DNA from 4 places in the Pseudovibrio sp. Ad13 genome. Region 3 is predicted to be linked to each of the others. Evidence: riboswitches for the same ligand, from Rfam matches in the RefSeq annotation. Region 3 holds a riboswitch; each other region holds the start of a gene.

Region 1 (7,956 bases), on a different contig from region 3:
TCACTAACTGAGATAAAGGGTGCATGCCAGTCCGGTTCTTTGGCGTTGAGAAACGAAAAGCCACCGAACTCAAATCTCATTAAATCCAATGTAGTGAGACGACCCAATGGGCTGGGCGAAAAGCCTAACAGTACCGCTAAAGTCATTTGTGCCTGCATGGCTCCGATGCTCCCGACCGAAGGGCCGAGGACACCCGCACTGGCGCAATTGGCAGAGTTGGTTGGTGGGGAGGGGAAGACAGCTCGCAGTGATGGCGCACCACCACAAAAACCTCCCAGATAACCGGAGGTTCCAAGTGCAGAGGCTGAGATAAGCGGTTTGCTTTGTTGGTAGCACTCATCTGAGAGCGTGTAAGAGGCTGCAAACGTATCTGCAGCATCCACGATGATATCTGCCTGGGCAATCAGTCTGCCCGCATTTGCAGGATCCAGAGCAATGTTGAGCGCGCGTAGCTCCACCTCTGGGTTGTAGCCATGTAACCGAGCTGCTGCGGCATAGGCCTTGCTCTCCCCCACATTTGCCGGTGAATACAAAGGCTGTCGATGCAGATTACTCTCTTCAATCATATCGGGATCAACAATCGTGATAATGCCCACACCGGCACCGGTAAGATATTGCAGGACAGGGCAGCCTAAACCGCCAGCACCAACAACGAGGACATGAGCAGATCGCAACCGCTGTTGTCCTGCTGTCCCAACTTCAGACAAGAGCATCTGGCGGTCATAACGCGTCATTGCTTGCAAGCCTCCACCCATTCCTGTGTTCGGGTAATTGGATCGTGTGCCTGTAAAATGTCAGTCACCACCGCTGCGCTATCAGCACCAGCTTCAAACACACCGGCAAGTCGCTCCGGTGTTAATCCACCTATGGCAACAAGAGGTGTCTTGCCAACCATCTGTTTCCAGCGGCTGACACGCTCCAAACCTTGTGGAGCCCACTTCATTTTCTTCAGCTTGGTTGGATAGACCGGGCCCAGAGCGACATACTCGGGCTTGAAGGAGAGGGCGCGATCCAACTCGGCCTCATCATGGGTGGAAAGACCAAAGCGAACACCAGCCTTCTGGAGTGCAGCAAAGTCAGCACTGTCCATGTCTTCCTGCCCAAGATGAACGAAATCACAGCCAAGTTCTAATGCCAGCTCCCAATAGTCATTGATGATCAGTTGAACACCATGTTGACGGCAATAGTCACGAGCCTGTGCAATTTGCAGACGAACAACCTGTTCAGGTTGGTCTTTGATCCGTAGTTGAACAAGCTTCACGCCGTGAGGGACAAGCTGTTCAATCCAGTCCGCGTCTCCGGCAATCAGATAAAACCGTTCCATCAGAGCAACTCCGCCATGCCAAGGATTGGGGTAGAGGGAACCGCCATGTCGCGTGGGTCCATAGGGTCTGCGATGTTTCCATTCCGCCCTGCTTCAATTGCCTGTGCCATGGCCTGCGCCATCAAAACCGGGTCACCCGCTTTGGCAACTGCGGTGTTGAGTAGAACAGCATCCATGCCAAGCTCCATTGCACGCATGGCGTCAGAGGGACGCCCAATACCAGCATCCACGATCAAGGGTACATCCGGAAAATGCGCCCGCATGGCCCGCAAGGCCTCAGGATTTCGCAGGCCCTGACCAGACCCGATGGGAGCCCCCCACGGCATCAGCAGTTTGCATCCGGCTTCCAACAACTTTTCGCCAACCACAAGATCATCAGTTGTGTATGGAAACACCTTGAAACCATCTGCACAGAGAATCCTCGCAGCTTCGACCAACCCAAAGATATCGGGCTGTAAGGTGTCTGAGTTGCCGATAACCTCTAGCTTGATCCAGTCGGTTCCAAACAACTCGCGAGCCATCTGTGCAGTAACAACGGCTTCTTGCACGCTATGGCACCCAGCGGTGTTGGGCAGAATTCTGCAGCCACTATCTTTCAATAGCCCCCAGAAACCAGCTCCAGAACCGTCAGCGGTTTCGCGCCGCAAAGAGACCGTGATGATCTCTGTTCTGCTGGTCTCAATTGCTTTTTGCAGTACCGCAGGAGAGGGATATTGCGCTGTTCCTAGCAACAGCCGGGAACTAATGTCTGTACCATAAAGCTGCATGTTACCCTCCCTGCATAGGCGCAAGAACTTCCAGTCGATCGCCTTCTGAAAGGGATGTCACAGAGTAGTCCTCACGAGGAACAAAACGGCCGTTCAAAGCCGTCGCAACAGCGGGGCTGGTGAACTCCAGCTCCGTAAGAGCATCCTCCAACGTTTCGTTGGTGACCTCGCGTGGTTCCGCATTCACGATGATCTTCATACGCAAGCCTCCTTCAAAAGATGTTGTGCTGCTTGCTGTGCCAGTGCTGGTGCAAGCAGAAAACCGTGGCGGTAAAGCCCGTTGAGGTGAAGAGACCCGTCATGCTCGATCAGTCGAGGCAAGTTGTCTGGAAACGCTGGACGCAATCCCGCTCCAATTTCAACCACACTGGCCTCGGCAAAGGCAGGGTGAATGGCAAAGGCTGTGCTCAGCATTTCTGTAAGGGAGCGAAGAGTAGGAGGACGTTCAGAATTACTCTCCACCATGGTCCCGCCAATCATGAATAAACCATCAGCCCGCGGGACCAGATAAAGCGGCATACGTGGGTGTAAGAGCCGGATGACACGGGAAAGCTGAACCTCAGGACAATGCAAAATCGCCATCTCACCGCGCACAGCCCGCAAGTCAGGAAGGCTGGATGCGGTTGCTGTGCAATTGAGATTGACCCGCTCAGGTGCAGTCCTTCCATATTGGATCTCTACCCCAAGCTCCTGAACAGCCCCTGTCAGGTCAGCCAGTGCCTGCCGTGGGTCCAGATGAGCTTCCTCTTTGAAAAACAGCCCACGCTCAAAGCGTCCAGCCAATGCTGGCTCCAGCTCTGAGATCGCTTGACCGTTCACCTCGGTAAAGTGTGAGGTCCGCCGTGCAAAACGGGTCAGCTCGGCCTGATCGCGCGGCGGAGTAACCACCAGCGTTCCGTGCCGGGTCACAAGCGTTACCTGAGACCACCAATCAGCGGCTTGCACCCCAAGTGTAACAACGTCTTCTTCTGCGCTTTCACGCTCGCAAAACGGAGCAAGCATGCCGCCGGCAAACCGTGCGACACTGCTTTCGCCCGGTTTAGCGGATTTTTCAAAGATAGTGACGGATGCACCGCGCTTTGCTAGCTCATAGGCGGAAGCCAGCCCCGCAAGGCCGGCTCCTGCAATCGTAATCACTGCTCTGTCCCTTCAAGTGGCAGGTACAACTTGCCGCCTTCGCGGAACTTGGCTGCCATAGCCTCCATACCTTCCTTCTGGGCCTCCGCGCGGATATCGTGCGAGATCCGCATGGAACAGAACTTAGGTCCGCACATAGAGCAGAAATGAGCCACTTTATGCGCGTCTTTCGGCAGAGTTTCATCGTGGAACTCTCGCGCAGTATCGGGATCGAGAGAGAGGTTGAATTGATCCTCCCAGCGGAATTCAAAGCGAGCACGAGATAAGGCATCATCCCGCCGCTGGGCACCTGGCAAGCCTTTGGCAAGATCAGCTGCATGAGCTGCAATCTTGTAGGTAATCACGCCGGTTTTTACATCATCCCGGTCCGGCAATCCCAGATGCTCTTTGGGCGTCACATAGCAAAGCATGGCACAGCCAAACCACCCGATCATCGCAGCGCCAATGCCGGAGGTGATGTGGTCATAACCGGGTGCGATATCGGTAGTAAGGGGCCCAAGCGTATAGAACGGCGCCTCATGGCAGCATTCCAGCTGTTTATCCATGTTTTCTTTGATCTTGTGCATGGCCACATGGCCCGGCCCTTCGATCATCACCTGGCAATCCTTGGCCCACGCAATTTTGGTAAGTTCTCCAAGTGTCTCCAGCTCTGCAAACTGCGCTTCATCATTGGCATCTGCAATGGAACCCGGACGCAATCCATCACCAAGGGAGAAGGCAACATCATACTGGCGACAAATATCGCAGATTTCGTCAAAGTGTTCATAGAGGAAGCTATCTTTGTGGTGATGCAGACACCACTTGGCCATGATGGAGCCTCCACGGGAGACAATGCCGGTCACGCGATTGACGGTCATCGGCACCATGTGCAGGCGCACACCTGCATGAATGGTAAAGTAATCAACCCCTTGCTCTGCCTGTTCAATCAGGGTGTCGCGGAAAATCTCCCAAGTCAGATCCTCGGCAATGCCATTCACCTTCTCAAGTGCCTGATAAAGCGGGACAGTCCCAATTGGTACAGGGCTGTTGCGGATGATCCACTCACGGGTGTTGTGAATATTACGCCCGGTAGACAGATCCATCACCGTGTCAGCACCCCAGCGGATCGACCACACCATCTTGTCTACTTCCTCTTCCATGGAAGAGGTAACAGCAGATGTACCCATATTGGCGTTGATCTTGACCAGAAAGTTCCGCCCGATGATCATCGGCTCACTCTCAGGGTGGTTGATGTTTGACGGAATGATCGCGCGGCCAGCAGCCACCTCATCACGTACAAACTCTGGTGTTACATAATCTGGAATGCTCGCACCCCAGTCATTGCCACACCGCTCTTCTGCAACCGCTTCCCGCAACTGGTTTTCGCGGATGGCGATAAACTCCATCTCCGGTGTGATAATGCCAGCGCGGGCATAGGCCAGCTGGGTGACGGCTTTACCGTCCTTTCCGCGCAAGGGGCGAGGCTTCACCGGAAACTCAGGAACAAGCCGGTCGCCTTTCACAAAACCATTGTCTTCAGGCTTAATCTCACGGCCATCATATTCCTCGGTGTCACCGCGCGCCTCGATCCACTTGCGCCGTAGAGCAGGCAAACCTTCAGAAATATTCGTTGTTGCCGTTGGGTCTGTGTATGGGCCGGAACTATCATAGACTGGCAGCGGTGGCTCGCCTGCAGTTGGGTGTACGCTGATCTCGCGCATGGGCACGAGCACGTCTTCGTGCAGGCTGCCACGAACGTAGATTTTACGCGCTGCTGGCAAGGCGCCTGTGGTGATGGATGGGTTTGGCGTCGTCATTATGGTGCTCCTCAAGTTCATAACTCGAAAAAGACACCAGATGAGTCTTGGCTGGGAAACGGCAGAAAGAACTTCTGCTGCTAAGATCGCGGTTGTTACACTAGCCTTATAAACAGGTCCCGCGACCCGTGCTTCCTACGCCAGTATCAACTGGGTCAGGTTCTAAGGGTCGCGTCGCCGAGCTTGCGCTCTGTCAGCCTCTCAGTCTCCTTGGTGAGACTCCCCTGCATACATGATTTTGCTAGAACGATTATGAACTACTGTCAAGGCAGGTTCGGTTCAGGCGGGGTTCAGAAAACTTTTGTAGTTTGGTCTTTCAGAGAAGAGAGTTGCTGATCCATATTGGCTTTTGAGGATTGCATACCTATCTCTCATCTAAGAATTTCACATCTGGATATCGCGAAAAATAATATCAACGAATGCTTGAAACCTGTTCTCTCCCATCCGTTTTAGCTGGCCCAATCTTGCGTCGACTGGAAACCTCACGTTTAACATTCTGGCTCGCAGTGCGCGCTCCGGCGGATGTGAAACTGGATTTGCTCCCACAAGGCCGTGAGCCGCAAACCTACGAGCTGACGAAAGCGCAAACTGAGGTAAACCTGATCTCAGCAGGGGTACATCTCCACTACCTCCTGATCGATCTACCTCTCCAAAGCCCTTTACCGCATGACACTTGGATCAGCTATCGCCTCGCTCTGCGTATGGAGGATGACGAGGAGGCTGGTTGGCAGGATCATTCCGTATGGGCGCCTGATCTCTGCTATGAAAATCAGGAGCTTCCCGGCTTTCTGCTAAGCTCAAAAGTTTCCTCGCTCCTGCACGGGTCCTGCCGCAAACCACATCACGAATCCGGCGATGGTCTGGTCGCAGCTGATCAGTTTCTGGCAAAGCATATCAGGGCTGAGAACGGCACCAAAATTGACAAGGAAAAATGGCCAACTGCCCTCGTGATGAGTGGCGATCAGATTTACTCAGATGATGTTGCTGGCCCCATGTTGCGAGCTATCCATGCGCTCATCGAAAAACTCGGTATCACTGAGGAACAGCTGGCAGGCTTGGAAAGCAAAGTGCCTGATAAGGCATCAGATTTCTACCAACACGGCGACACCTACTACCGCCGCGAAAAGTTTCTCCCAAGTCTGGAGAAGAACAGAAAGCTCTGGCTTGTCTTGTTCGGTGGCGTAGAAAAACCAATCTTTACTGCCGATCATGCCCATAACCATCTGATCACACTTGCTGAATTCTTGGCAATGTACCTCCTTGTCTGGTCTCCAGCACTATGGGATCTGGTTGAGACAGACGTTCCTGAAGGACTGACACCAGAAGAAGCAGCGCTCTATGAGAGCGAACAGAAAATTCTGAAAGAGTTTGTTGTTGGCCTCAGTCAGGTGCGCCGCCTGTTTGCGCATCTTCCGGTCGCGATGATCTTTGATGACCATGATGTCACTGATGACTGGAACCTCAACCGTGATTGGGAAGAGACCGCCTACGGCCATCCGTTCTCCCGACGGATCATTGGCAATGCCTTGTGTGCCTATATGCTCAATCAGGGGTGGGGCAACCGACCTGAAGCGTTCTCAGGTGGAACACTTGAAGCGATGACGCAAGCTGTCACTGTGCCCGGCACAAACAGCTACGATGAGTTTCTGGATCACCTCTTCGCCTTTGAAAACTGGGACTATTACTGGGAACTAGACCCACCACTGCTGGTGCTGGATACGCGCACACGCCGATGGAGATCAGAGCGGGCAGGGCATCTACCCTCGGGTCTTCTGGACTGGGAAGCGGTCACAGATTTACAACGATCTCTGCGCGGAAAAGACGCCGTGCTACTCGTCTCCGCAGCCCCGATCTTCGGCGTAAAGCTGATCGAAACGCTGCAGAAGCTGCTCACGTTCATGGGCAAGCCGCTCATGGTGGATGCGGAATACTGGATGGCACATCCGGGAACGGCAGATGGCATTTTGAATGTGTTCCGCCACCGCAAAACGCCAGATCGCTTTACGATCCTTTCTGGTGACGTGCACTACTCCTTTGTTTACGATGTCGAGTTACGCGGACACTCTCGTGGGCCTGACATCTGGCAAATCTGCAGCAGTGGCATCAAAAACGAGTTCCCGGCCAAACTGCTTGATAAACTCGACCATCTGAACCGCTGGCTCTATGCGCCTCGCTCTCCCTTGAACTGGCTCACCAGACGACGTGGCATGAAGGTTATTCCGCGCAAACCTGTGGGCACGCATCATGGCCGACGCTTGCTGAATGCAAGTGGCATTGGATTAGTTGAGTTTGATGAACACGGCGGCCCAGATCAAATCAGCCAGTTGCTGCCTGATGGACGTCAGGTCGTCTTTGTACGCCGCGAAGAAGAAGCACGCTGGGATTGATCAAGAAAAAACTAGGTCCAAAACAATACCTGTGGCCTGCAATTGTCACAGGTAACTGCTAGAAATCTATTGAGATTACGCAAGTTGCGGGTCTTTTCTAATATATCATTGCCATATCGTGAGTTGTTGGTATGCTATTGGTATCAGGGAGAGTCTCGTGTCCAGCATATCCAAAAAAGTGGGGTTTCCAGAACATTCCAATCCGCAGGAGTGGCGTGAAACCGAGCAAAGATCTTCACGTTATGCAGGCTTGGAAACATGGGGGACTGACGAAGTCCTCAAAGCCTTGCTGGGTGGTCAAATGCAAGCCCTCAACGCTGTCTGGTCTGCGTTGGGAGAGCTGGAAGCCGCAGTTGATGCTGCTGCCCAAAGATTGCAGGGAACCGAAGGTAGACTTGTGTACGTCGGCGCAGGTACTTCAGGCAGGCTTGGCGTTTTGGATGGCATTGAACTCATCCCCACATTTGGCTGGCCAGAGCATCGATTGATCTATGGTCTGGCAGGTGGCGAAGCTGGATTGTTACGCCCGCAGGAAGGCGCTGAGG
Region 2 (7,956 bases), on a different contig from region 3:
AACGCGTTTTACGCGTTCCGGGTACGTTGCTGCGTAACCACCGCTGATCAGTGCGCCCATGGAGTGACCGGCAAGATTCACCTGATCAAACCCAAGTGCTGAGATCGCTGCATGCAGCCACGCCACATAGTCTTCCAGCTGAGAGCCTTGAGGAAGCGCAGTGCTTCCTCCATGCCCCGGCATGTTTACCGCGATAACACGATGCGTTTTCGCAAAGTGCTCGATTTGCGGCTCCCAGGAAGCATCCTGCATGCCAACCCCGTGGACCAGCACAAGCGGCTCACCTTCGCCAACCTCACGGTAGCAAACAGTGCCCTTAGGATGTGACAGCTGCAGGGTTGTCAACGTCATGTCCCAGCTCCTTAAGGTCCTGATAGCGATCACCAATCCGGTGGTGCGGGCGTCCTGAGAGTGAAGCTCCCAGTGCGATGACGATTTCATCTGGGCCCGGAGCATCGGGAATAGCAAGCTGAATGGTGAGATAGTGTGAACGGCGACCACCATCATTCTTGTCCATCAGCGGAATCATGATCGGAGCGTTTGCACCAGCGCGGGTGTTGCAGAACGCCAGATAGGTTTTGGCGCCAACAGCTTCACGGTAAAAATTACCAAATTGCAGTGTGTGAATGAGCGCAGAGGCATGCTCAACTTCACCGTTCACACCAACAACAGCTGCTTTACCGTAACCCTCAACCGCTTCACCAGAACCTGCAAAGTTGATGATCATATCCGTCAGCAAACTGCCAACATCTGGCGCAACATCATGGATGCCCGGACGCAGATCTTCAACAAAGCCCTGCCCAGCCCATGGGTTCTTGATCACAGCAACGGCCGCAATCATCCGCAATGGGGTCTCTGCTTTTTTGCCACCTTCAATCAGCGTGTCTTCCACGTGAAGAAGTGTCTTGCGTATCTCTGCTGGCATTGGTCTTCCGTTCATTCCACTGTCAAATTCAATGGTGATAAGATGGTATACCATAATACCGAATGTCAATACCTTCTTGCGAATGAAGTCAACGCAAGCTAGATTGCTGCCATGATCTCTACTGCAAATAATCCTTTGAAAATTGAGCGTCCCACCATGACGCTTCGCGATATGGCTCTTGAGAAAATGAGAGCCGCTATCATTGCCGGGCACTTCCAGTCAGGAGACCGTTTGGTCGAGCGGCCACTCTGCGACCAACTTGGCGTAAGCCGTTCAGTTGTAAGGGAAACAATCAGGTATCTTGAAGCAGAAGGCCTTGTTGAAATTCTGCCAAACAAAGGCCCGATCGTTGCCAAACTGGATTGGGAAAACGCGCAGCAGATCTACGAAATCCGCATGCTTTTGGAGACCAGTGCCGCACAAAAATGCGCTGAACTGGCCAAAGATGGGGATAAGAAAAAACTTGGTAAAGCGCTCGCTCAGCTCAAATTGGCCTACAGCAGCGGCGAAACAAACGACCTGTTTGAAGCAACAACATTATTCTATCAGTGCATTTTTGATATCAGCGGCCAGAACGTTGCATGGGAAGTGGTACAGCGACTCAATGGTCGTATCAGCCGTCTGCGCGCAATGACTTTGGGTACTCGTGACCGCCATGATGCAGGTTACAAGCGGATCGAAAAAATCTACTCCGCAATCGAAACGAACGACCCCCAGGCAGCTGCAGCTGCCATTCAGTTACATCTGACGGAAGCTGCAAATATTGCCAAAACCCTTCTGACTGCAGAGCTAAGCAAAAGCGAAAAATAATGCCTAAAGCCTACTGGATTGCCCACGTCACAGTCACGGACGCTGACGCCTACACAAACTACACCCAGGCCGCTCCAGCCGCCTTCCAAAAATACGGCGCCCGCTTCCTGGCCCGCGGCGGAAAAACCGAACACCTGGAAGGCACAACACATCCCCGTAACGTCGTCATCGAATTCGACACCATGCAACAAGCCCTGGCCTGCTACCACTCCCCAGAATACCAAGAAGCCAAAACCCACCGCAAAACCGCAGCTCTGGCGGATATCATGATCGTTGAGGGAATGGCGTAAGCTCCCCTACCCCAAATACTCCCGCAATGCTTGCGGTGGGTTGTTGAGCAGTTGTTGGGTTTCAGCAGGTGGGTGCGCTGATCCGTCGGCGACGAGGATTGCTTTGTTCGTGATGCGACGGGCATCTTGTGGGTCATGACTGACCATGAGAAGCGTCGTGCCTGTTTCTGCAACGAGGTCTGCGACCAGGTCCAGCATCTCGGCTTTAAGCGCTGGACCAAGGGCAGCGAAGGGTTCATCGAGTAACAGCAGATCACGGTGCTGAACCAATACACGGGCAAGCGCGACACGGCTTTGTTGACCACCAGACAGTTCAGCTGGTTTGCGTGCTCCCATCCCCGCCAGACCGACCCGCACAAGGGCCGCGTCAACTTGTTCTTGCTCAGGTTTTGAGAGCTTTCCGTCAGGCCGCAAACCGAGGGCTGCGTTTTGGGCCGCAGTTAAGTGCGGAAACAGATTGCCATCTTGAAACAGCATGGCGATTGGGCGTTTTCCCGGAGCCTGCTTGGTGAGCTCTTGTTTCTTCCAAAAAATGCGTCCTTGCGATAATTCACGGAACCCGGCAATAGCCTCAAGCAAGGTTGATTTTCCTGCGCCAGATGGGCCAATGACGGCAACGCTGCTGCCAGCTTCAACGTGCAAGTTGGCCTGCAATTGGAAACGGCCATTTGCAATGAGACAAGAGCTAAGCTTCAGCATGCCAGCGACCTCCCCGGTCTAAAATCCAGAACAGTGCCATTGAAAGCACAAGCAGTAAAAGAGCTCCGCCGGCTGCTGCCTGCATTTTGTATGCCCCCATCAAGCGGTAAATCTGTAAAGGCAGCGTTGCAATTTCCGGATCTGCAAACAGGGCAATCACGCCAAGGTCTCCCATGGAAAGTGCCGCTGCAAGCCCCGCAGCAAACCCGATCTGTGGCCGCATACGTGGAATGAGGACACGTGAGAAGAACACCCAGCCTTCCATATTTAGAGACAAGGCCAACCGTCCATGACGTGAAACCGTATCTCGCGCAGCAGGGACAAGAATGCGAAGGGCAAACGGCAATGCCATCGCCGCATTGACGAGTGCTGTCACAGGAAGAGCAAGGTCTGACGGGTTTGCCCATGGACGTATAATGATAAACAAACCCGTTCCAATCACCAGCGGGGATGCCGCTAATCCCAAAATTCCAGCAAGTTCAACCACACTATGCCGGCGAACGGCGATTGCGGCTGCCATAGGCAACGCGAGCAGCAACAAGATCACTGTGCTGGCTAAGGCGACAGCAACAGAAACGAGTGCCGCCTTCAACACAATAAACGGCACCAGAAACAGACCGCTAAACCCTGACAGAACAACGGCACTGAGCGGCAAAAGCAAAAACAGCGTTGCAAGTGAAATCCAGAGGATGTCTGCGACAGGTGCACCACCATCCCAGCGCTGGATCGCTCGGTCCAGTCCTGCGCCAAACCCTTCACCACGTGAAAGCTTCAGTGCTGCGAAAGCTGCAGCAGCAGTGAGCATGAGTTGCAATGCAGAAAGCAGCGCGGCGCGGCCAAGATCAAAATCGTAAGTAAAAGCCTGATAGATCGCCAGCTCAATAGTTGTCGCCCGCGGCCCGCCACCAAGTGTCAGAGCAACAGCAAAGCTTGTCAGGCAGATCGCAAAGATCACAGCCAGTGCACCGGGTAGAATGCGCGCGAGCATGGGGAGTTCTATCAGCCGAAACAGGGCTTTTCCATCACACCCAAGCTGCGCCGCAAGGCGAAAGCGCTCTGAGGGAACCTCTTGCCACCCCTGCAAGATCAATCGGGTTGCCAGCGGAAGGTTGAAGAAAACATGAGCCAGCACAACACCGTGGAGGCCATAAATGCGAATGGGTGAAGCACCGAAATAGACAAGCACATCAGATATCCAGCCCGCACGGCCAAACACCTGCAGTAACCCAAGAATGGCGACAATAACTGGAAGAATGAAGGGCGCACCAAGCAGGGCAATAAGCAAACTGCGGCCCGGAAACCGCCGTCGCGCCAGGGCGCGCGCAACCGGCACAGCCAGCGCAACACTGATCACAGCAGAAAGCACGGCCTGCGTGAGCGTAAACTTGAGAGCGGCCCAATCGGAAGAGGAAAAGCCGTGACCCGCTTCGGCTCGCAGAGCAACCGCGGCCAACGTGCCAAGTATGAGTGCCGCGACAAGCAATGCCGCGGCAACACCGGGAAGCGAACTTACTGGCTGAGCGCTTCTAGCCATTCCGGCAGAGCCTCACTTCTTGCAGTAGCAGCTTCGTCAGGCTTAAAGAACAAAGCTTTTTCAGGCACCTGCAGTGTGTCAAAGCCAGCAGGCAAACCACCTTCAGGTGTCACAGCAGGATACATCCAGTTGGTCGTTGGAATGATTGTCTGGAAAGCATCTGAAACCATGAAGTTCAGGAACTTGTCTGCCAACTCTGGCTGATCAGTCCCGGCAAGCTTTGCCGCTACTTCAACCTGCATGTAATGGCCTTCTTCAAACGCGGCAGTGGTCTTGCTGTTATCTTCCTCGGCAATCAGGTGGTAAGCCGGAGACGTGGTGTAACTGAGCACCATCTCCGCTTCCCCATCAAGGAAAAGACCGTAGGCTTCAGACCAACCTTTTGTAACCGTCACGATGTTATCGGAAAGATCCGCCCACACATCAGCAGCTTCGTCTCCGTAAGCCGCTTTCACCCAAAGCAGCAGCCCGAGGCCGGGCGTAGAGGAGCGTGGATCCTGAATAAGGATCTTGGCATCACTCTTTGCAAGCTCGCGGAAGTTGGTTGGTACGGTTTCGCCAGCCTTGTGTACGAAGGCAAAGTAGCCCCAATCGTACGGCACAAAGGTTTCGTCAGCCCACTCCACTGGCAGTGTGTATTGGGCTTCAACAGTGTGTGGTGCAAACAGGCCAGTTTTCTTGGCAGTCTCTACCAGATTGGTGTCCAGACCCAGCACCACATCGGCATCTGAGTTTTTACCTTCAAGACGAATGCGGGAAAGCAGTGCTGCGCCATCTTCGACGCCAACAAGTTTCAGGTCACACTCGCATACAGCCTCAAACGCTTCTTCCACTTTTGGGCCTGGGCCCCAGTCAGAAACGAAGCTGTCGTATGTGTAAACTGTCAGTTGAGGCTTCTCAGCAGCCATCGCTGATGTTGCAGTGAGTAATCCCGCAGCAATTAACAGATGTTTCAAGTCATCCTCCATTGCGGCGAGAGGGCAAGGATGGATGAAACCGGTACCCTTCCCTCCGCCGGTTCTAGCCGGTTCAGGTTCAACGGGTTCGCCACTAAAGCATCTCAGCACGACAAATACGCGCACCCCGAGGTCAAGCGGTTCTTAACCGGAAAAACACAGAAGCGCAACTGGATATAGCCAGCGTCTGGAGAGCACCTGTAGGGAGTTGCAATAAAAAGCCCGGGCAGTTTCCTGCCCAGGCTCGTCGCATTTATTAGGCTGTCAGGTCGAAGCGGTCGGCGTTCATGACCTTGGTCCATGTTGCCACGAAATCGCGGACGAACTTTTCGTGGTTGTCATCCTGAGCATACACTTCAGCATAAGCGCGCAGGATTGAGTTGGAGCCAAACACAAGGTCTGCACTGGTTGCAGTCCACTTAGGCTTGCCAGATTTGCGGTCACGGATTTCATAGGTGCCATCTTTGAGTGGATGCCAGCTGTTGTCCATATCGGTCAGGTTGACGAAGAAGTCCGTTGTCAGCTGACCTTCGCGGTCCGTGAAGACACCGTGCTTTGATCCGCCATAATTGGCACCAAGAACGCGCAGGCCACCAACAAGTGCAGTCATTTCCCAGCCAGTGAGGCGGAGGAGCTGAGCACGATCCAGCATCATCTCTTCCGGGCTAACAGCGTACTCTTGCTTCTGCCAATTACGGAAGCCATCAGAAATAGGCTCCAAAACAGAGAAGGATGTCGCGTCTGTCATCGCATCTGTTGCATCACCGCGACCAGAAGCGAATGGAACTTCCACGTTGAAACCAGCTGCCTTGATGGCATTTTCCACACCAACATTTCCTGCCAGCACGATCACATCTGCGACTGAGGCTCCTGCCTGCGCTGCGATTGGTTCAAGCACAGCCAGAACTTTGGCAAGCCGGTCTGGCTCATTGCCAACCCAATCCTTTTGAGGAGCGAGGCGGATACGAGCACCGTTGGCACCACCGCGCATATCAGAACCGCGATAGGTACGTGCGCTGTCCCAAGCGGTTTTGATCAGGTCTTCATTGCTCAAACCACTTGCCGCAATTTTTGCTTTCACCGCAGTAACATCATAGTTGGTGTTGCCTGCTGGAACAGGATCCTGCCAGATAAGGTCTTCTTTCGGCACATCCGGGCCAAGATAATTGGCTCTCGGTCCCATGTCGCGGTGTGTCAGCTTGAACCATGCACGCGCAAACGTATCTCTGAAGTACTCAGGATCTGCGATGAATTTCTGACAGTACTCGTTGTAGATCGGGTCAACCTTCATCGCCATGTCCGCATCCGTCATGATCGGATTGTGACGAACAGACGGATCCGTTGGGTCAACAGGCTTGTCTTCTTCCTTGATGGAAACAGGTTCCCATTGCCATGCGCCGGCAGGAGATTTTACCTGCTCCCATTCATGGCCGAACAGCATATCAAAGAAACCCATATCGAATGTGGTTGGGTGTGTGGTCCACGCACCTTCGATACCAGAAGTAAAGGCATTCGTTGCCTTGCCATCCTGTCCGGGGTTAGACCAGCCAAAGCCCTGCTCTTCAAGACCAGCGGCTTCCGGTGCGACGCCGATGTTATCGACGGCACCGCGTCCATGGGTTTTACCAACGGTGTGACCACCACAAGTCAGCGCAGCAGTTTCCTCGTCATTCATTGCCATACGAGCAAAGGTTTCGCGGATCTGATCAGCTGTTTTTTGCGGACCGGGAACGCCATTCACGCCTTCGGGGTTCACGTAGATCAAGCCCATGTGGGTTGCTGCAAGCGGGTTTTCGAGCGTTGAAGGGTCATCCAGATCGTCATAGCGCTCTTCACTGCGCGCAAGCCATTCTTTCTCAGATCCCCAATAGGTGTCGATCTCCGGACCCCAGATATCCTCACGGCCAAACCCGAAACCAAAGGTTTTCAGACCCATGGAGTCATAGGCGATAGTGCCTGCGAGAATAATCAGATCAGCCCAGGAGAGAGCGTTGCCGTACTTTTTCTTGATAGGCCAAAGCAAACGGCGCGCTTTATCAAGGCTTGCGTTATCAGGCCAGGAGTTAAGCGGAGCAAAGCGAATGTTGCCGGAACCGCCGCCACCGCGACCATCTGCAAGACGATAAGAGCCAGCTGTGTGCCACGAAAGGCGGATCATCAGGCCACCATAATGACCCCAATCCGCTGGCCACCAGTCCTGACTGTCGGTCATGAGCGCATGAACGTCTGCCTTCACCGCTTCAAAATCGAGTGATTTAACAGCATCATGATAGTTGAAGCCTGGGTCCATCGGGTTGGTACGCGCACCATGTTGATGGAGGATGTCGAGATTCAAAGCATCAGGCCACCATCGGGTAACCGGCTTATCCATCGATGTGTTCGCGCCATGTACCACCGGACAAACACCGGCTGTCTTGACATCGTTACCGTGCATTGCTGTCTCCACTATCTAATTTGGCTCTTGCTGGTTTTGACGTAGCGTTTACCTTAAGCGGTGAGACGAAACGATGCATCCAGCAAATTCTAGACTGAATATAGATCGCTAAACGCATTAAGTGAAATTGCATCTTCTACTCATATCAATAAGTTTTTCTTATCGTATAAATTTGAAGGTAAACGAAGGCGCTTAGATTGCTCCTCTGAGCTCTCCTCATCACACACAAAGATGCTTTTCGCGAGGTAAGGAAAGCATCAGTTCTGCCCTTCAATGCAGCAACAATCCGTGTAAAATATCACATTGAT
Region 3 (7,956 bases):
GGCCAGCGTCGGCAAAACTGAAGAAGAGCTGAAAGCTGCTGGCATCAAATTCAAGTCCGGCAAGTTCCCGTTTTCCGCAAATGGTCGTGCAAAAGCAATGCTGCACACCGACGGTTTCGTCAAAGTGCTGGCTGACGCTGAAACAGATCGCGTGCTTGGTGTTCATATCGTTGGCTTCGGTGCTGGCGAAATGATCCACGAAGCATGTGTTCTGATGGAATTTGGCGGTTCCTCTGAGGATCTGGGTCGCACCTGTCACGCGCACCCAACCATGTCCGAAGCAGTGAAAGAAGCTGCTATGGCAACATTCGCCAAGCCAATTCATATGTAATCTGGAATTTCTGGATTAAAAAAAAGCCGCTTCAGGAAACTGAGGCGGCTTTTTTGCTACTGGCGGACCAGAATATAACTGCGGGTCTTGTTGGGAATTGTTGGATCATGGTTTTCGGTGCGGACATATGCCTGAATGCGCTCTCCCATTGGCCGCAGCTCAATATGCTGGGCTTTGAAGAAACCACCGAACCGGAACGTGAGTACGCCAGAAAAGCTAAGCTGTCCTGCAGCCCAACCCCATTTGCAATCGCGAGGAGAGCAGCTGGTGAAGGCACGAGCACGCACAACCAGTTGGCCGTCAAGGCATTGCCCTTCAACTTCAATCTGAGAGAGCTCTTTCAAACGTGCTTTGGGATTTTCCCAATCCCCCAGCTCCGCCATTTCTGATTTGCGGACTTCACAGGCGGTTTGCGCTTGAGCTGCAGAAACAAGAAAGGCAAACGTGCAGAAGAATATGCACAAAAATGATGTTTGTCTAAGTTTCATGACTAAAAGCTCCCCGCCTAGTCCTCTCATATATCAATGTAGATGGGCTCTGCGAGGAGTAAATGCGTGTTTTATCCTATCACCCTAGGTCTTTTACGCTTTTGACGATGTCCTGAAGCTTGCGCGTAGCTGCGGATGGACTGGATGCCCCACAGATTGCTGAAATAACTGCAATCCCATCAGCTCCAGCTTTGATCACCTGATCCGCATTAGCAAGCGAAATTCCGCCAATTCCAACCACAGGCAACTGAGATTGAACCGTTAAACCGGCAAAGCTCTGCATACCCATGTCAGCCGCATCATCCTTACTGTTCGTCGGGAAACAGGCGCCTATGCCAAGGTAATCACAGGCGGAAATATCCGCAGTATCCAGCTCGTCCTGAGTGCTGACCGAAAGACCTAGCAGCTTATCTGAGCCGATCAGCTCCCGGGCTTTCGTGGCATCCATATCATCCTGCCCAACATGAACACCGTCCGCATCAACCGCTAAGGCAACATCTACACGATCATTGACGATTAGCGGCACATTCAACGGTTTCAACGCTCGCATCAACCGCTCTGCCAGCTCAATTTGCTTGCGCGTGCTGCCAGTCTTGTCACGAAGCTGCACAACAGTAGCGCCGTTTTGTGCGGCTGCGATTGCTATGTCGACGGGATCCTGACCGGGGCAGTCTTGCGGCCCCAGCACCAGATAAACGGACAGATCAAGCAACGGTTTCATGCATTTCAATCCGTGCTGTTGCGTTGAGGATATCGCTGTTCAGCTGATAGAGGCCGTTAATGATATCCAGCTGCAAGCTTGCTGGTCCTGCTGAATTTTTTGCAGCAATTTCACCAACCACTCCGAGGAAAACCATTGCATCAACAGCAGCATCAAATGGGTCATCGCAAACTGCCAGTGTTGCGCCAGTCAAAGCCGTTGCCGTACAGCCAAGACCAGTCGCATAAGGCATCATCTTATCCCCGTTGGCGACTTCAGCAGTGCGCGCACCATCAGTGATGAAATCGACCGGACCAGAGACAACAACAACAGCGCCCGTCTGCTTCGCCAGTTCTTTCGCTCCTGCGAGAGCAGCCTCCGAACTATCGGTGCTATCAACGCCTTTTCCTCCTGCACCCTGACCAGCAAGTGCCATGATTTCAGAGGCATTGCCACGAATGACGCTCGGCTTATTCTCCAGCAATTCACCAGCTAGCTTGGTGCGGAAGGTCAGCGCTCCAACAGCCACCGGGTCCAGCACCCAAGGGCGACCAGCTTTGTGGGCAGCAGCAGTTGCCAGCTTCATCGCCTCTGCCTGAGCAGGGGTAACCGTGCCAACGTTGACCACTAATGCACCTGTAACACTTGCAAGTTCAGGGGCTTCTTCTGGGCCATCCACCATGGCAGGGGAGGCGCCAATGGCCAGCAGGGCGTTCGCTGTGGTGTTGGCCACCACGATGTTCGTCATGTTATGGACGAGTGGACTGTTGTCACGAATTGCAGAAAGAGTTGCGCAAGCGCTTTCGACACGACCCATTTTTATCCTCGGTCTTGTTGTGCGAAAGAGAGCTGGTATCAGGGACTTGGCAAACTGCCAGACAATCTATCCCCCAACACGGCGTGAGTGCTCCCTTCGCTGGAATTATCCAGAGCAGGTTCTTCGAGTATGATCTCAGCCACAACACACGTGTCGGGCACCCCGTTTCACATCGACGAACCTAGGGGATCTGCTAAGGGAGATCAAGGTGATGTGAGGGAGGGGGACAACCTATCAACGACGCGGGTGTGCCTTGTCATAAGCGTCCAACAGCTGTGCACTGTTCACTTCCGTATAAATCTGTGTGGTAGAAAGGCTTGCGTGCCCCAGTAGCTCCTGAATGCTCCTCAAATCCCCGCCTTCAGAGAGCAAATGAGTTGCAAACGAATGGCGTAAAGCGTGAGGAGTTGCGGTGTCTGGTAGACCAAGAGCACTGCGGATTTTTTGCATGGCCAGCTGGATCATACGCGCATTCAGCGGGCCACCACGAACGCCGCGAAACAGCGGTGAGCTGCCCGACAGATCATAAGGGCACTGCTTTTTGTAGGCTTCAATAGCTTCTATTACCACTGGCAGAACCGGAACAAGCCGTTCTTTGTTGCCTTTACCGCGAATCTTCAGCGACTTATCCCCCTCCTTCGGCGCTGAGGCCGATGTCAGAGACAGCGCTTCAGAGATACGGAGACCGCAACCGTAGAGCAGTGTGAACACCGCTGCGTTGCGGGATTCAACCCAGGGAGTGTCCTCAAAAGCGAGATCGCTGCTGACAATCGCTTTGGCTTCCTCAACGGGGATAGGCTTGGGCAGGCTGCGGGGAAGTCTCGGCGTACGAACAGCTGCAGCACCAGCCGCATTCACCTCACCGCGCTCCTCCAGAAACGAGAGGAAGGAGCGGATGCCAGCCAACCCGCGGGCAAGCGTCCGCGTCTGCGCGCCATCCCTCCGACGCGTCGCCAGAAATGCGCGAAAGTCCTTTGGTTTCAAAGACTCCAGATGCCGCAGGGCAACCGGTTCGCCTTCATAACTGGTCATGAAGCGCAGGAACTGACGGGTGTCGCGCTCATACGCTTCCAGTGTCCGTTCAGCCAGTCGCCGTTCAGAGCCCAGATGATCAATCCAGTCTTCTATCGCTGCGGTAACATCTGGTTTGCAGATGATGAGTAAGTCTTCGCCGCTATCAAGGGAATTTGCCATTCGCAAAGTGTAAGCGCCAAATCTGGCTGAATGGTTACCAAAAGATAAACATACACGCCTTTGCGAAATGCCTGCGCAAATTCAGTTGATGACGATTGGCTGCCCGTGATCACTGATGATCCGGTCAATTTCCTGCCGAGCGGCCATCGCAAACCGTTTCTGGTTCTCGGTTGGCACCACAGAATCCCCCAAAACGACGATGTTCTCGTCATTAAACCGGTTCGCCGGGCCTGTGTAATTGAAGCTGCCGACAATCATAATGCTATCATCAATTACCATAAGCTTATGATGAAGCTTACCAATTCGGCTTGAACCGCGAACGAAATGCAAATCAGCACCAGCTTCTGCTAAAGGCTGAGTGGCTGCCCAGTCCTGTCCGCCTTGCCGGGCATCAAGCGCACCACGCACCTTTCGCCCAGCCTCCATCAGCAGCAACATGGCATCATCAATGCCGGAGCTTTTGGAGAAGGTGAAGATAGCAAAGTCCACTCGTTCCTTAGCTTTTGTCATCTGTTTGGTGACTTCCATCTCTGGTGCGTGGTCCGGTGCAAAGCAAACTTTCACGCGGATGTCGTCAACAATCACTTCTTTCGGTGTGTTCTCGGCTTCGTTGTCATCAACGCTGTATCGGCCAAATCGCCCCCGTTTAATCTCCCTGAATTCCCGTTCAAAGATATCGGCAACCTTCTCATTCTTGATGATGAGAAGATGGTTCAGGTTGCGATGTGTGCCGGTCTCAGTGAAGTTTGTGGAGCCGGTCAGAACAGCATTGCCATCGCGAATGATGAATTTCTGATGGAATATCCGTGGGTTAAAGTCAGTCCGAACCCACACCTTAGAGCGCAGCAACGCCGCGTGAAGTTGCCGGTTCACCTCGTTCTCAACACGAGGGTCGCTTGAGTGCGGGTCGTCTGCTGGCTCATCTACGCTCAGGTAATCCGCCTCGGACACCACTCGCACCCGCACCCCGCGTCGCTTTGCGTTGATAAGTGCGTTGGTTATGCGTTTATTGTCTATTTCTTGAATTGCTATGTCGAGCGAGCGCTCTGCAGCATCAATAAACCCGATAATCTCTCCCTCAAGATCATCCAGCGGGTTATCCGGTAAATGATCGAGGACTGTCTTCGGACCAACAAGGAATTTAAGATTCTCAGTTTCAACTGCCATTGTACCCTCCCACCGTCATAACACCTTACCCTAGGGTAGATGATGTGTCGGTACACAATTATGACGGTAGGAAGCGAAAAGAGGACCTAGCTAGAAACCAACCGAAATAAGTGGATTGGTGTTGCCTTGAATTTCCAGGATGCGAGCATCACGCAGCTGCTCTTCTTCAGAGACCGGATCCTCTGCCATCCAATTGTTGAACATCTCCACTTCAGTCTCTGTCAGAGGCATGCCGTAGGTGGTCTGCATGTACAGATAGATCCGCGCAATATCACCGCGCGTCTCAGCCATCGGCTCGGCAACTTTCCGGCTGCTGTCAATCTCAAAGTCACAAGCACCGTAAGTCCGGTCTTCGCCAGTAATAACGGCCATGCGATAATTGGAGCGGTCTCCGTTTAACTCACCAACGGCTGGAACGAGGTTATGGAGATCAGCTTCCATGCGCTTGAAATCTGCATCAACTTTAGAGCAGCACCGGCGGCCCTTATAGGATTTGCCCTTCTTGGTGGTGCAGGCAGGGTCGCCTTCACTCCAGCAAGCCCGGGTTTTGCCAAAACGGGAGGCCGGAACAATATGCTCCCACTCAATCCGCTTGCCGCGCTTGGCGTTTTTGCGCGGAGTATACCCGCAACTGTCCGCATCAACCTGCTTCTTTCCATTGTAGGTGCAACCACAATAGAAGGTCTCGCGATACTCTTCTGACGGATAAATATGCTTCTCCAACAGGCGCTTGGCCTGAGAGAAGCTGGTTGGCGGCGCAGAAAAGGCTGCAGTTGTCCAGATGCAAGCTAAAAGGGCAGCAGAGAATACGATGAGGTTACGCATGAAGGAGTCTTTCGCAAGCGTATCCCTGAAAAGTGGTCTCCGGTTTTCAGATAAGGATACGCATTAATAAAGATCTTGAATGAGGCGCGTGAATGAAATGCACGCGACATATTCAAGTTCACCATCAGAAACTGGCGAGGGAGAGTTAAGAAAACCCTGCCAACACTGTTTGACGCGGTGGATACTGGTTTGTGCTGGTCCACTTTGACCGAATGAATGGGTGTGAACCTTGCCAAGCAAGATGAGGGGAGGAGAGATTGAGGGTTAAACGGAGGTTCTAAGAGCGCAATCGCGCTGCTAATTCACGAATTTGATGCTGAGCAAATACCTCAACGCCGTTCTTGAGCAGATCAGCAGCGACGACACCCAGGCCAGAACGAGTTTGCCCATCATGATGCCCACTATAGATAAAAGTGCTCCCGCAGGATGGGCTGCCATCCGTCAGCAAAGCAAAACGGCAACTTTCTTCAAGAGCGGTCTGTACCGCGATGCTAGCACCAAGGCGAAACTGGTTGGTGACGTCGCGCCCATTGTCTTCAAAAATTCCGCCATGGCCTTCGAGAACATCTGTGCCCAATTGGTTCTCTTCAATCTCAGCTGGTGGGCGCGGTGTTGGAAATCCTGCTGCGACTTCCGGGCAAAGGGGCACCAGAATACCGGCTTCCTTCCAACCAGTTAGAATACTGCTTTCAAGTGGTAGGCCACTGCCGTTGTAGCGGACTGGCTCACCAAGCAAGCACGCACTTATCAGGATTTTCGTGGTCATACTGCGGATACCTGAATTTTAGATAGGCTTGGGCTGGCTGAGACTGCACGATAAAACAAAAAACGCGGACTCAATGGCCCGCGCTTAATATCATCGCGATATGCGAAAACGAAATGAGCTTAAACGATGCTCTGACCGGTTGCTGCCCAGTCCTTCATGAATGCTTCCAGACCTTTGTCGGTCAATGGGTGCTTCACGAGGCCCTTCAGTGTTGAAGGTGGGATAGTTGCAACATCAGCGCCGATGAGCGCGCAGTCTTTTACGTGGTTTGCGCTACGGATAGAAGCTGCAAGAATTTCGGTGGTGAAGCCGTAGTTATCATAGATCTGACGGATTTCAGCAATCAGGTCCAGGCCTTCAATGTTGATGTCGTCCAGACGGCCAATGAATGGAGAGATGAAGGTCGCGCCAGCTTTTGCAGCCAGAAGAGCCTGGTTTGCAGAGAAGCAAAGGGTCACGTTGGTCTGCACGCCTTTGTTCGCCAGAACGCGGCAAGCCTTCAGGCCTTCCAATGTCAAAGGCAGCTTGATGCAGATGTTATCTGCAATTGCGATCAGCTCTTCAGCTTCTTTCAGCATGCCTTCAGCGTCGGTTGCGACAACTTCAGCAGAAACAGGACCATCCACAAGCTCGCAGATCTCTGCGATGACTTCTTTCATTGGACGGCCAGATTTCATGATAAGAGATGGGTTAGTGGTAACACCATCGAGAAGACCGGTTGCAGCCAGCTCTTTAATGTCGTTGGTGTCAGCAGTATCAACGAAGAATTTCATGCCGGAAAGGCTCCTGATTTCTTAGTAGCCTCTCGTAGGGTACCGGAGGCCTAGGGGGGAATTCCGGTATGTGTTTAGCCCAGAGTGTATAGAAACAACAAGAGTAAAACCCGCTAAAGCGTATTCCCGAAAACTGGATTTCGGTTTTAGGATAAGAATGCGCGGCAAAACCAGCAAGTGCTCAACAAGGAATGGAGTTTCGTGAGTCAGCAAACTGAGTTTTTTGGCAACGGCCAGATGTGTGAACCAGAGGTTATTGTACCTGTGCTGGTTCCTGTCGCTGTCGCAGGTGCTTATTCCTATAAAGTACCCGCTGACATGGACGTACGCCCCGGTTCCATCGTGCGTGTGCCTCTTGGCCCGCGTGAGGTGATCGGTGCCGTTTGGGATGGAGAACCAGACACAAAGGTTAATCCCAAAAGGCTGAAAAGCATCCTGCATGTCTACGATACGCCCCCAATCGCTGAAGATCTTAGGAAATACATAGACTGGGTTGCCGCATGGACGCTGGGCGCTCCCGGCATGGTTTTGCGCATGGTGCTGCGTTCTGAGGAGGCTTTGGAACCAGAAACGCTGCTCTCTGGTGTGCGCTACATTGATGGCATGCAGCCGGACCGCATGACACCTGCGCGCTCAAAAGTCATGGAACTCGTCGAAAATGGCATGGCATGGACACGCCCCGGTTTAGCGGGAGCTGCTGGTGTCAGCTCCTCGGTCATCGACGGCCTTAAAAAGCAAGGCGTGCTGGAAGAAGCAATGCTGCCAGCAACCCCGCCACTACCGGATCCTGATCCATCTCTTCCGGGCAGAAAGCTGACAGATCTTCAGGAAGGTGCCGCGAATCAGTTGTGTGAGTCCATCGGAAAAGGCTTCAAAGCCTTCCTTATCGATGGGG
Region 4 (7,956 bases), on a different contig from region 3:
CTTCAAACGCGGATCATCCAGCTTATCTTTGTGAGCCACATAAATCAGTTCATCATAGACTGGCACGCCGTTCTCTTCAGGATAAAACGCGCGGCCTTTCGCACCTTCAATCTCCATCTGGTTCAGCTCGAAGTTACGGTAACCACCAATCACCGCATCAACCTGCCCAGCCATCAGAGATGGTGAGAGCGAGAAGTTTACGTTGATCAGCTCCACATCGTCAGAACTCAGACCTGCATTGGAAAGCATCTTCCCAAGCATGGCGTTCTCAAACCCGGATGTGGAATAACCAATACGCTTGCCTTTCAGGTCTGCAATCTCCTTGATTGGTCCATCTTCCAACACAATCAGTGTGTTCAAAGGCGTAGAGACCAACGTCCCGATCCGCATCAGCGGCATGCCCTCATCAATCTGCGGGTGCAACGTCTGCTGATAGGAAACTGCAATATCACCCTGCCCTGCTGCAACAAGCTTTGGTGGCATGGAAGGATCAGCAGGCTCAATCAGCTCAACATCAAGGCCCTCTTTTTCAAAGAAACCCCGTGCCTTGGCAACCACGATTGGTGCATGGTCTGGATTCGCAAACCAATCCAGCAACACAGTCAGCTTGCCCGCTGCTTGCACTTGAAGCGTACTCGCAAGCATTGCCGCACCAAACAGAATACCTAGTTTTTTCATAAGGTTACGTCCTCATACTCTGAGACCTAGATCTCTTTCTGCCAATAGATCATCCGAGAAGTGGCGAACTCAACAACTGCCCTCAGGCTCAACACCATCACCGCAAGCAAAATCAACGCCGCAAACATAGTCGCTGTTTGCATGCGGGCATTGGATTGCAACATGATGAATGCCAGCCCCCCTTTAGCACCAACCCACTCTCCAACCACCGCCCCAATAGGCGCGAAGACCGCAGCAATGCGCATACCAGATGCCAGAGAAGGCAAAGCTGCGGGAATGCGTATGTAGCGAAGTGTTTGCCAGCGGTTCAGGCCGTGCAGCTTACCAAGATCAAGCAGCGACTGATCAGTCCTGCGCAAACCATCGAAGAAGGTCGAGGTTACAGAAAAGAAGATCACGATCACGGCCATGACAACCTTGGAGGCGAGCCCAAAGCCGAACCACAGCACTAAAAGTGGGGCTATTGCAAACACAGGAAGAGATTGGGTCGCTGCAATTGGAGGCAGCAGAAACAGGCGTATCCGGGGAGACACTGCCAGCAAAACAGCCAGCGAAGCTCCAGCACTCACGCCAAAGAGAAAGCCGAGAACAGTCTCCCAAGCGGTAATGCCTGCATGATGCAGCAGGAAAACACCTTGATTGAGAAAAGCGGAAAAAACCGCCGCCGGACCTGGCAAGAGAAACGGAGGAAACTCTCCAATCTGAACCACACTTTCCCAAATGGCGATAAAAAGCAAAATCCCGAAAAGACTTCGGAGAATTCGTTTCAAAGCTCGCTTCAGCATGCAGACTCCCAACAATGGTATTGGGCATCACAAACAGGCGGAAGAACGGAGCTACATTAGCTCTCTGGGATGTTTTCAGCACAGGATCTCCCGTTACAGCAAAATGCAAACATGGAGATCCGGGAAGAATGGCTCAGGTCCCGTCCCTTCGCCGGCATTACCCGGATCAGGTTCAAAGGGTTTAGCTCATCGCAATCTCAGCTTTTCGAAAGAAAAGCACCCCTCGGAATAGCAAGGAACATGCGCGTTTCTGCTGAAGGATGCAAGCAGATTTTGCTCTGACGGACGACAGCATAATGAAAAAGGCCTCAGCTCTGAGAGAGCCAAGGCCTTTGAAATCTAATCTAAATATCTGAAACTAGATTACTTCCAGCTCTTGATTGCCTCTGCGATAACTTTGTTGCCGGTTGTACCTTTTTCAAAGGTCAACATTGCACGGCGACCGCTGTTATACAGCAGTGGAACATCAATCCACTCACGCTCAGAAAGACGCTTCAGGTTCTTTGCTTTTTCTTCATCACTGTCAGACAGCGCAATCCAGAAGAGAGTGTCAGAAACCTTCACGGCAGCACCATCAAGCGGATCACCTGCTTCGGACTCTGTCTTCTTCAGGATCAGGCCAGGCACCTTCTCAACACCTTTGCCATCAAATCCTTCTGGGAAGATGAAGTTCAGCTCAAGCAGATGGCTGGCTGGCAAAGACTGATCACTATTCGGCTTCAACGTCATCTCAACAGAGAAGTTACGAGATGGCAGCGTCGCAACAGCCTTGATGACAGAATCGCCATTAGCTTCATCCAATGACCAAACAACGTTCCCGCGTGATGCAGAACCTGCAGCACCCGGCGTCAATGCCTCTTCGTAAAGTATGCTCTGTTGTGCAACAGGAGAAACCGCAGCTTCAGTTCCAATGGTTTCAGCTGGCGGAACAGAATTGGTCTCAACTGCAGTACTTTGCTGTGCAGGTTCCGTCACCGGCAAAACCTGCTCAGAAGATGTGTCTTCTGCCGGTGCTGCTGGAGTTTCAACCACACGCACGACTGGAGGCTCAGCTGTTGTCTCGGTTGGCGCAGCGCTGGATGAATTCCGGGTAATCCGGGTCGTCTGCACCCGTGTCGCATCCGGAGAGACCTTTGCCCCTTCATCAGATGGCAACAGGCGGTCAGTGTTCTTCTTCGGCGTACGTTCCGGCTGAACCCGAAGCGGCTCATCTTCATTCGAAGGTGCGCTCTCTGGCGCAACAGTCTCACCGGTTTCAACTGGAAGAACTAAGGAGAGAATAACATCGCGCAGACTATAGACACCTGCGGTAACGCCCAAGATTATCAGTATGACCACAATTATACCGACAATACCCGATGTGTTGGAAGGCTTCAGCCCTTCTTCCTGCTCAATCGCATCACCAACGCGCTGCGCAACGGCTGGCTTGCGGGAGGAAGCAGGTTTACGGCTTGTCTTTGGCTTAACCTTGGCAGGCTCATCGATCTCAGGACGCGACTTACCTTTTGTTTCCAGCTTGGTTCGGCGTGCCTCACCCGGCACCCAAGAGCGCTCTTCTGCGCTCGTCTCGACAGCACCTTTGGTTGGCAGAGACGCGGCAGGTTCACCTGTCTCTTTGTCATCCATGGAGCCAAGATCAGGCTCTTTACGCTCGCTGGAAGCTTCAGGCAGCTGATCACGCGCCATCTGATTGGCTTGATGTGCGGCGTTGCCAAGATCCTGCGCAGCACGAACCGCCTCTTTAAACACATCTGCTTTAGCAGCAGGTGCTTTCGGCTCATCGCGCGCTGGAGTATCGGCCTTTGTACCTGCCTTAGGCGGATCGCCAGCAGGTGAAGATGCAGCAGAGATTTCTGGAGCTGCAGGTTTTGGAGCACTTGGAGCTGGGGTGGTTTTAGACCGCCCCAACCCGAGAGACTCACGAGCAGCTTCCGCTTCGACCTTACGAATGGCCTCTTCAAGCTTCAGCTGCTCCTCAGTGATCTGGGAGGGAGACAGAGGTGGGTCGTAACTTTTAAGTTGCTTTACAATTGCATTCCGCGCGCGTTGATAAACTGCCCGCCGTGCAGAACCTGTGTTCTCTTGTAAACCAGCTACCGCTTTTTTTAGAACGGAATTGTAGTCCGCCATTTAACTGCCCATTGCCCCCAGAGCTTCATTTCAAGACTTAATCCTGGAATGGATTCTGAACCAGGATTGTGTCATCACGTTCAGGGCTTGTTGATAACAGAGCAACCGGAGCACCAATCAGCTCTTCAACATGCCGAACGTATTTCACAGCTTGTGCTGGCAATTCTGCCCAAGTCCGTGCGCCTTTGGTCGTTTCCTTCCAACCAGGCAGGGTCTCATAAATAGGAACAACCCGCGCCTGAGCACCTTGAGATGCCGGAAGGTAATCGATTCGCTCACCATCTAGCTCATAACCAACACAAATCTTAATTTCATCCAGTCCGTCCAAAACGTCAAGCTTTGTCAATGCAATCCCATTGATTCCGCTGGTGCAAACGGTTTGACGGACAATCACTGCATCAAACCAGCCACACCGACGACGACGACCAGTGTTCGTTCCAAACTCGTGCCCGCGGGTACCAAGGAACTCACCAACTTCATTCTGCTGTTCGGTTGGGAACGGACCTTCACCTACACGAGTGGTGTAAGCTTTGGTGATACCCAGAACGTAATCGATGGAGTTTGGACCCAAACCACTACCAGCAGCAGCCTGACCTGCAACTGTATTGGAGGAGGTTACAAACGGATAAGTGCCGTGGTCGTTGTCCAGCAGCGCGCCCTGCGCACCTTCAAACAACAAACGCTTACCTTCACGACGCGCTTTGTCCAGCATGTACCAGGCTTTATCCATGTACGGCAGGATCTTATCAGCTACGTCTTCCAGCTCTTTGTAGATGGTCTCAGCAGAGATCTCATCGCGACCCAGACCGCGCAGAATAGCGTTGTGGTGGGTCAGCAGACGATCAATCTTGGCTGGCAGCGTGCTCATGTTTGCCAGGTCCATCACGCGAATTGCACGACGACCGACTTTATCTTCATAAGCAGGGCCGATACCGCGTTTGGTGGTACCGATTTTGGTGCCTGCCGGGCTTGCATCTTCACGCAAAGCATCAAGCTCGCGGTGCAGGCTCAAAATAAGAGTAGCATTGTCAGCAACACGCAGGATTTCCGGGGAGATCTTAACGCCCTGCTCTTCAAGACGTGCAATCTCAGCAACCAGTGCATGAGGGTCAATCACAACGCCATTGCCAATGACAGAAAGTTTCCCACGAACAACACCAGATGGCAGCAGTGCCAGCTTGTAGCTCGTTCCGTCAATTACAAGCGTATGACCTGCATTGTGTCCGCCTTGGAAGCGTACAACGATGTCGGCTTGCTCAGAGAGCCAATCGACAAGTTTACCCTTACCTTCGTCACCCCATTGTGACCCAACTACGACAACGTTGGCCATGATTCTTCAGCCCTCCTGCGGCTGCCAGCGTATTCCTAAAATACGCCGTCATACGATTTGCTATTTCTGTATAAAGTGGCTTGCCAGCTCAGAATGCAAATCGTGAGAGACAACATAAGAAACCCCGGCGTAAGAGCCGGGGCGCAGTTACAGCGCCTTATAATCTGTCAATCTCTTAAATACGAGCCCTTTTCCTTCAAAATTAGGCCAAGACTGTAATTTTTGCGATCAGAGTGAACCTCTGTTGATTGTTTTACTCGCAAATCGGGTGGTACAGGCACAACAGCAAGTGATATTACTAGCGTAAGTTCCAATTTCTCATTTTTTGCAATTCCTGCAAGAAATTTCACTAAGTTGAATACGCTTTATGAACGCACAAAAACTTGACTGGCTGGGCTGGTCTATTCTTCTATTGCTGGGCACCCTGTGGGGTGGCGCATTTTTCTTTGCCAAAGTCGCGGTTGCAGAATTTAATCCCATCACACTTGTTTTCTTAAGAGTAGCAATCGCAGCACTCGCCATGTGGGGCTTCTTACTCATCTCAAAGCAGTCCATACCGCTCTCTACAAAATGGATTGGCAGCTTCCTCCTGCTGGGCTTCTTAAATAACGTAGTCCCCTTCTCCCTCATCTTTTGGGGGCAGCAATACATTGCCTCCGGATTAGCATCCGTGCTCAACGCCTTCACACCCATCTTCACGATGATTGTCATGCAGGTCCTCAGCAATGAGGAGAAGCTGACAGCAACCAAGCTCATCGCGGCAGTGATCGGGGTTATCGGAGTTGCCATCATGGTTGGCAGTGATGCTCTAAGCGGTGCCAGCAATCAGGTTTGGCCTCAGCTCGCAGTTTTAGGGGCCGCTCTCTCGTATGCATTCGCCGCGTTCATCATCATGCGCCTCAAAAAGCTACCACCAGCAGCTCTGGCAACCGGCCAGCTCTCCGCTTCAACAATCTTGCTGATACCTGCGCTTATTTATACAGCGCCAACTCAGCAACTGATGGAGGCATCCGCTTCAACATGGGCAAGCGTTCTCGTTCTCGCTCTCGCTTGCACTGCTTTTGCTTACATCCTGTACTTCCAGCTTTTCAAACTCGCAGGAGCAACCAACGCAGCTTCTGTCACGCTTGTAATACCAGTCAGCGCAATCATTCTGGGCGCAATTTTCCTGAATGAACGCCTCGAAGCCAACCACTGGATTGGCATGGCAGCAATCTTCATTGCACTGCTACTGATCGATGGTCGCTTAACCAGCAAATGGATAGGCAAGAAACAAGCAATCGCATAATAAAAATGCCTCCAGACCCTACCACAGTTAGGATCTGGAGGCTTCTTATTAAGCAACAGTCAGCGGTATCAGCAGCGCTTCAGATAAGCAGCCAAAATATCGCGTGCAGCAAGCAGATCACTCTTATCAATCATCTCGGTCACTGTGTGCACATAACGAGTGCCAACCATGATACCGACTGCTTTAGCACCAGCAGCGGCTTGCTGAGCTGCTGCCCCATCCTGCCCACCACCGTTTAACATGGTGCGCTGGTATGGAATTTCTTCTTCAATAGCCAGATTTTCGATTTCTTTCACAAGTTCCAGGTCAGCAATGAACCAACCGTCCTTCACGTGAAGCCCAAAACCTTTACCTTGCTCAGTCGTTTGATCTTGCTCCGGCACCCCTGGCGTATCACAGGAAAGCGTAATATCAACGCCAAGACCAATATCCGGTTTAATGGCATAGGCCGCAGTCTTCGCACCGCGCAGCCCAACCTCTTCTTGACAGGTAAAAGCGACATAGATTTCGCAGGAATGATCCGCATCGCCAAGCGCACGCATAGCTTCAATGCCAAGCCAGCATGCAACCCGGTTATCCATCGCTTTGGAGACAACCTTTTCACCCATCTCGATCAGCGGCTCATCAAGAGTGACCATGTCACCAACCTTGACCACTTCCCCGGTCTTCTTACCTAAACCAAGATCGATGATGAACTCAGTAACTTGAGGGATCTTTTTGCGCTCTTCAGGCGGAGCAATGTGAACCGGTCGCCCGGCTGGATTCATCACCGCCTTCAGATCACCCTCATCTGTGGAGACCAGCACTCGACGGGAGAAGAGATTGCGTGCATCAAAACCGCCAACCGGCTGTACATAGACAAAGCCTTTCTCGGTAATATGCGAAACAAGGAAGCCAATCTCGTCCATATGGCAGAGCAGCATAACCTTTTTTGGCTTCTCACCATTTTCAGGCGCTTTGCGTGCATCACGGCGGCAGATAAGAGACCCCATGGCATCCGTTTGAACATCATCAAACAGGCCTTCAATCTCTTTCAGAATAATCTCGCGTACTCGATGCTCATGCCCAGGAACGCCGGGGGTTTCACAGAGACGGCGCAGCAGATCAATATTCATAATAGCTTTCTACTTCAAAATGGAACCAGCCTGCATCATGGAGCCAAGTTCAAAGATAAGCAATTTCCACTAGTCATATGACCACCGGAAAAAGAAAAGGCGGCCCGAAGACCGCCTTTTCTTAATCTATTCCCCAAAATAGCTTAGCCCTGTTGAGGGAAATGCAGAAGTTTCGCCTGGTTCACCTGCGCAATCGCAGCGATTTCATCCACGGTCGTCTCAGCAATTTCACCATCAATCTCAACAAGACAAATCGCTTCTTCACCTTCAACCTTACGGCCAAGGTTAAATGTCGCGATATTGATCTTCGCATCACCAAGAATGGAGCCCAGCTGACCAATAAAGCCTGGCTTATCCTGGTTGGTCACATAGAGCATGTTCTCGCCAAGCTCTGCTTCCATGTTGATGCCTTTGATCTGAATGATACGCGGCTTCTGATCACCAAACACCGTACCAGCAACAGAACGTTCCTGACGCTCGGTGATAACTGTCAGGCGAATATAATTTTCATAAGCACCATGCTGTTCGCGGCGAACATCTTCAATCACAATGCCGCGCTCTTTAGCAACTTCAGGAGCAGAAACCATATTCACAGTCTGCAGCAGAGGACGCAGAACACCTGTAAGTGCA

The links. Region 3 has a riboswitch for thiamine pyrophosphate ahead of thiM (hydroxyethylthiazole kinase). Riboswitches for the same ligand answer to the same signal wherever they lie in the genome.
Region 1: linked by a shared signal. The riboswitch ahead of thiC (phosphomethylpyrimidine synthase ThiC) and the one ahead of thiM (hydroxyethylthiazole kinase) in region 3 are both predicted to bind thiamine pyrophosphate.
Region 2: linked by a shared signal. The riboswitch ahead of thiB (thiamine ABC transporter substrate binding subunit) and the one ahead of thiM (hydroxyethylthiazole kinase) in region 3 are both predicted to bind thiamine pyrophosphate.
Region 4: linked by a shared signal. The riboswitch ahead of PsAD13_RS04910 (ABC transporter permease) and the one ahead of thiM (hydroxyethylthiazole kinase) in region 3 are both predicted to bind thiamine pyrophosphate.

What each region holds. Positions count from the first base shown of each region.
Region 1 is NZ_LMCC01000003.1:27,844-35,799, forward strand. Features, by position in the region: gene PsAD13_RS04440 (HesA/MoeB/ThiF family protein) at 1-734, opposite strand, end outside; gene PsAD13_RS04445 (thiamine phosphate synthase) at 731-1,324, opposite strand; gene PsAD13_RS04450 (thiazole synthase) at 1,324-2,091, opposite strand; gene thiS (sulfur carrier protein ThiS) at 2,093-2,290, opposite strand; gene PsAD13_RS04460 (FAD-dependent oxidoreductase) at 2,287-3,228, opposite strand; gene thiC (phosphomethylpyrimidine synthase ThiC) at 3,225-5,045, opposite strand; TPP riboswitch at 5,140-5,260, opposite strand; gene PsAD13_RS04470 (hypothetical protein) at 5,444-7,411, shown strand; gene PsAD13_RS04475 (N-acetylmuramic acid 6-phosphate etherase) at 7,569-7,956, shown strand, end outside.
Region 2 is NZ_LMCC01000006.1:116,268-124,223, reverse strand. Features, by position in the region: gene PsAD13_RS09910 (alpha/beta hydrolase) at 1-351, opposite strand, end outside; gene PsAD13_RS09905 (amino acid synthesis family protein) at 317-925, opposite strand; gene PsAD13_RS09900 (GntR family transcriptional regulator) at 1,082-1,735, shown strand; gene PsAD13_RS09895 (DUF1330 domain-containing protein) at 1,735-2,025, shown strand; gene PsAD13_RS09890 (ATP-binding cassette domain-containing protein) at 2,032-2,724, opposite strand; gene PsAD13_RS09885 (thiamine/thiamine pyrophosphate ABC transporter permease ThiP) at 2,711-4,258, opposite strand; gene thiB (thiamine ABC transporter substrate binding subunit) at 4,234-5,214, opposite strand; TPP riboswitch at 5,248-5,354, opposite strand; gene katG (catalase/peroxidase HPI) at 5,471-7,648, opposite strand.
Region 3 is NZ_LMCC01000002.1:495,392-503,347, forward strand. Features, by position in the region: gene lpdA (dihydrolipoyl dehydrogenase) at 1-331, shown strand, start outside; gene PsAD13_RS03115 (hypothetical protein) at 388-819, opposite strand; gene thiE (thiamine phosphate synthase) at 899-1,540, opposite strand; gene thiM (hydroxyethylthiazole kinase) at 1,524-2,336, opposite strand; TPP riboswitch at 2,409-2,511, opposite strand; gene PsAD13_RS03130 (tyrosine recombinase XerC) at 2,571-3,530, opposite strand; gene PsAD13_RS03135 (phospholipase D-like domain-containing protein) at 3,612-4,697, opposite strand; gene PsAD13_RS03140 (endonuclease) at 4,788-5,522, opposite strand; gene PsAD13_RS03145 (DUF523 domain-containing protein) at 5,800-6,288, opposite strand; gene fsa (fructose-6-phosphate aldolase) at 6,408-7,061, opposite strand; gene PsAD13_RS03155 (primosomal protein N') at 7,299-7,956, shown strand, end outside.
Region 4 is NZ_LMCC01000004.1:46,158-54,113, forward strand. Features, by position in the region: gene PsAD13_RS04905 (ABC transporter substrate-binding protein) at 1-678, opposite strand, end outside; gene PsAD13_RS04910 (ABC transporter permease) at 705-1,463, opposite strand; TPP riboswitch at 1,590-1,697, opposite strand; gene PsAD13_RS04915 (hypothetical protein) at 1,827-3,593, opposite strand; gene PsAD13_RS04920 (adenylosuccinate synthase) at 3,631-4,923, opposite strand; gene PsAD13_RS04925 (DMT family transporter) at 5,291-6,211, shown strand; gene PsAD13_RS04930 (M20/M25/M40 family metallo-hydrolase) at 6,280-7,326, opposite strand; gene serA (phosphoglycerate dehydrogenase) at 7,470-7,956, opposite strand, start outside.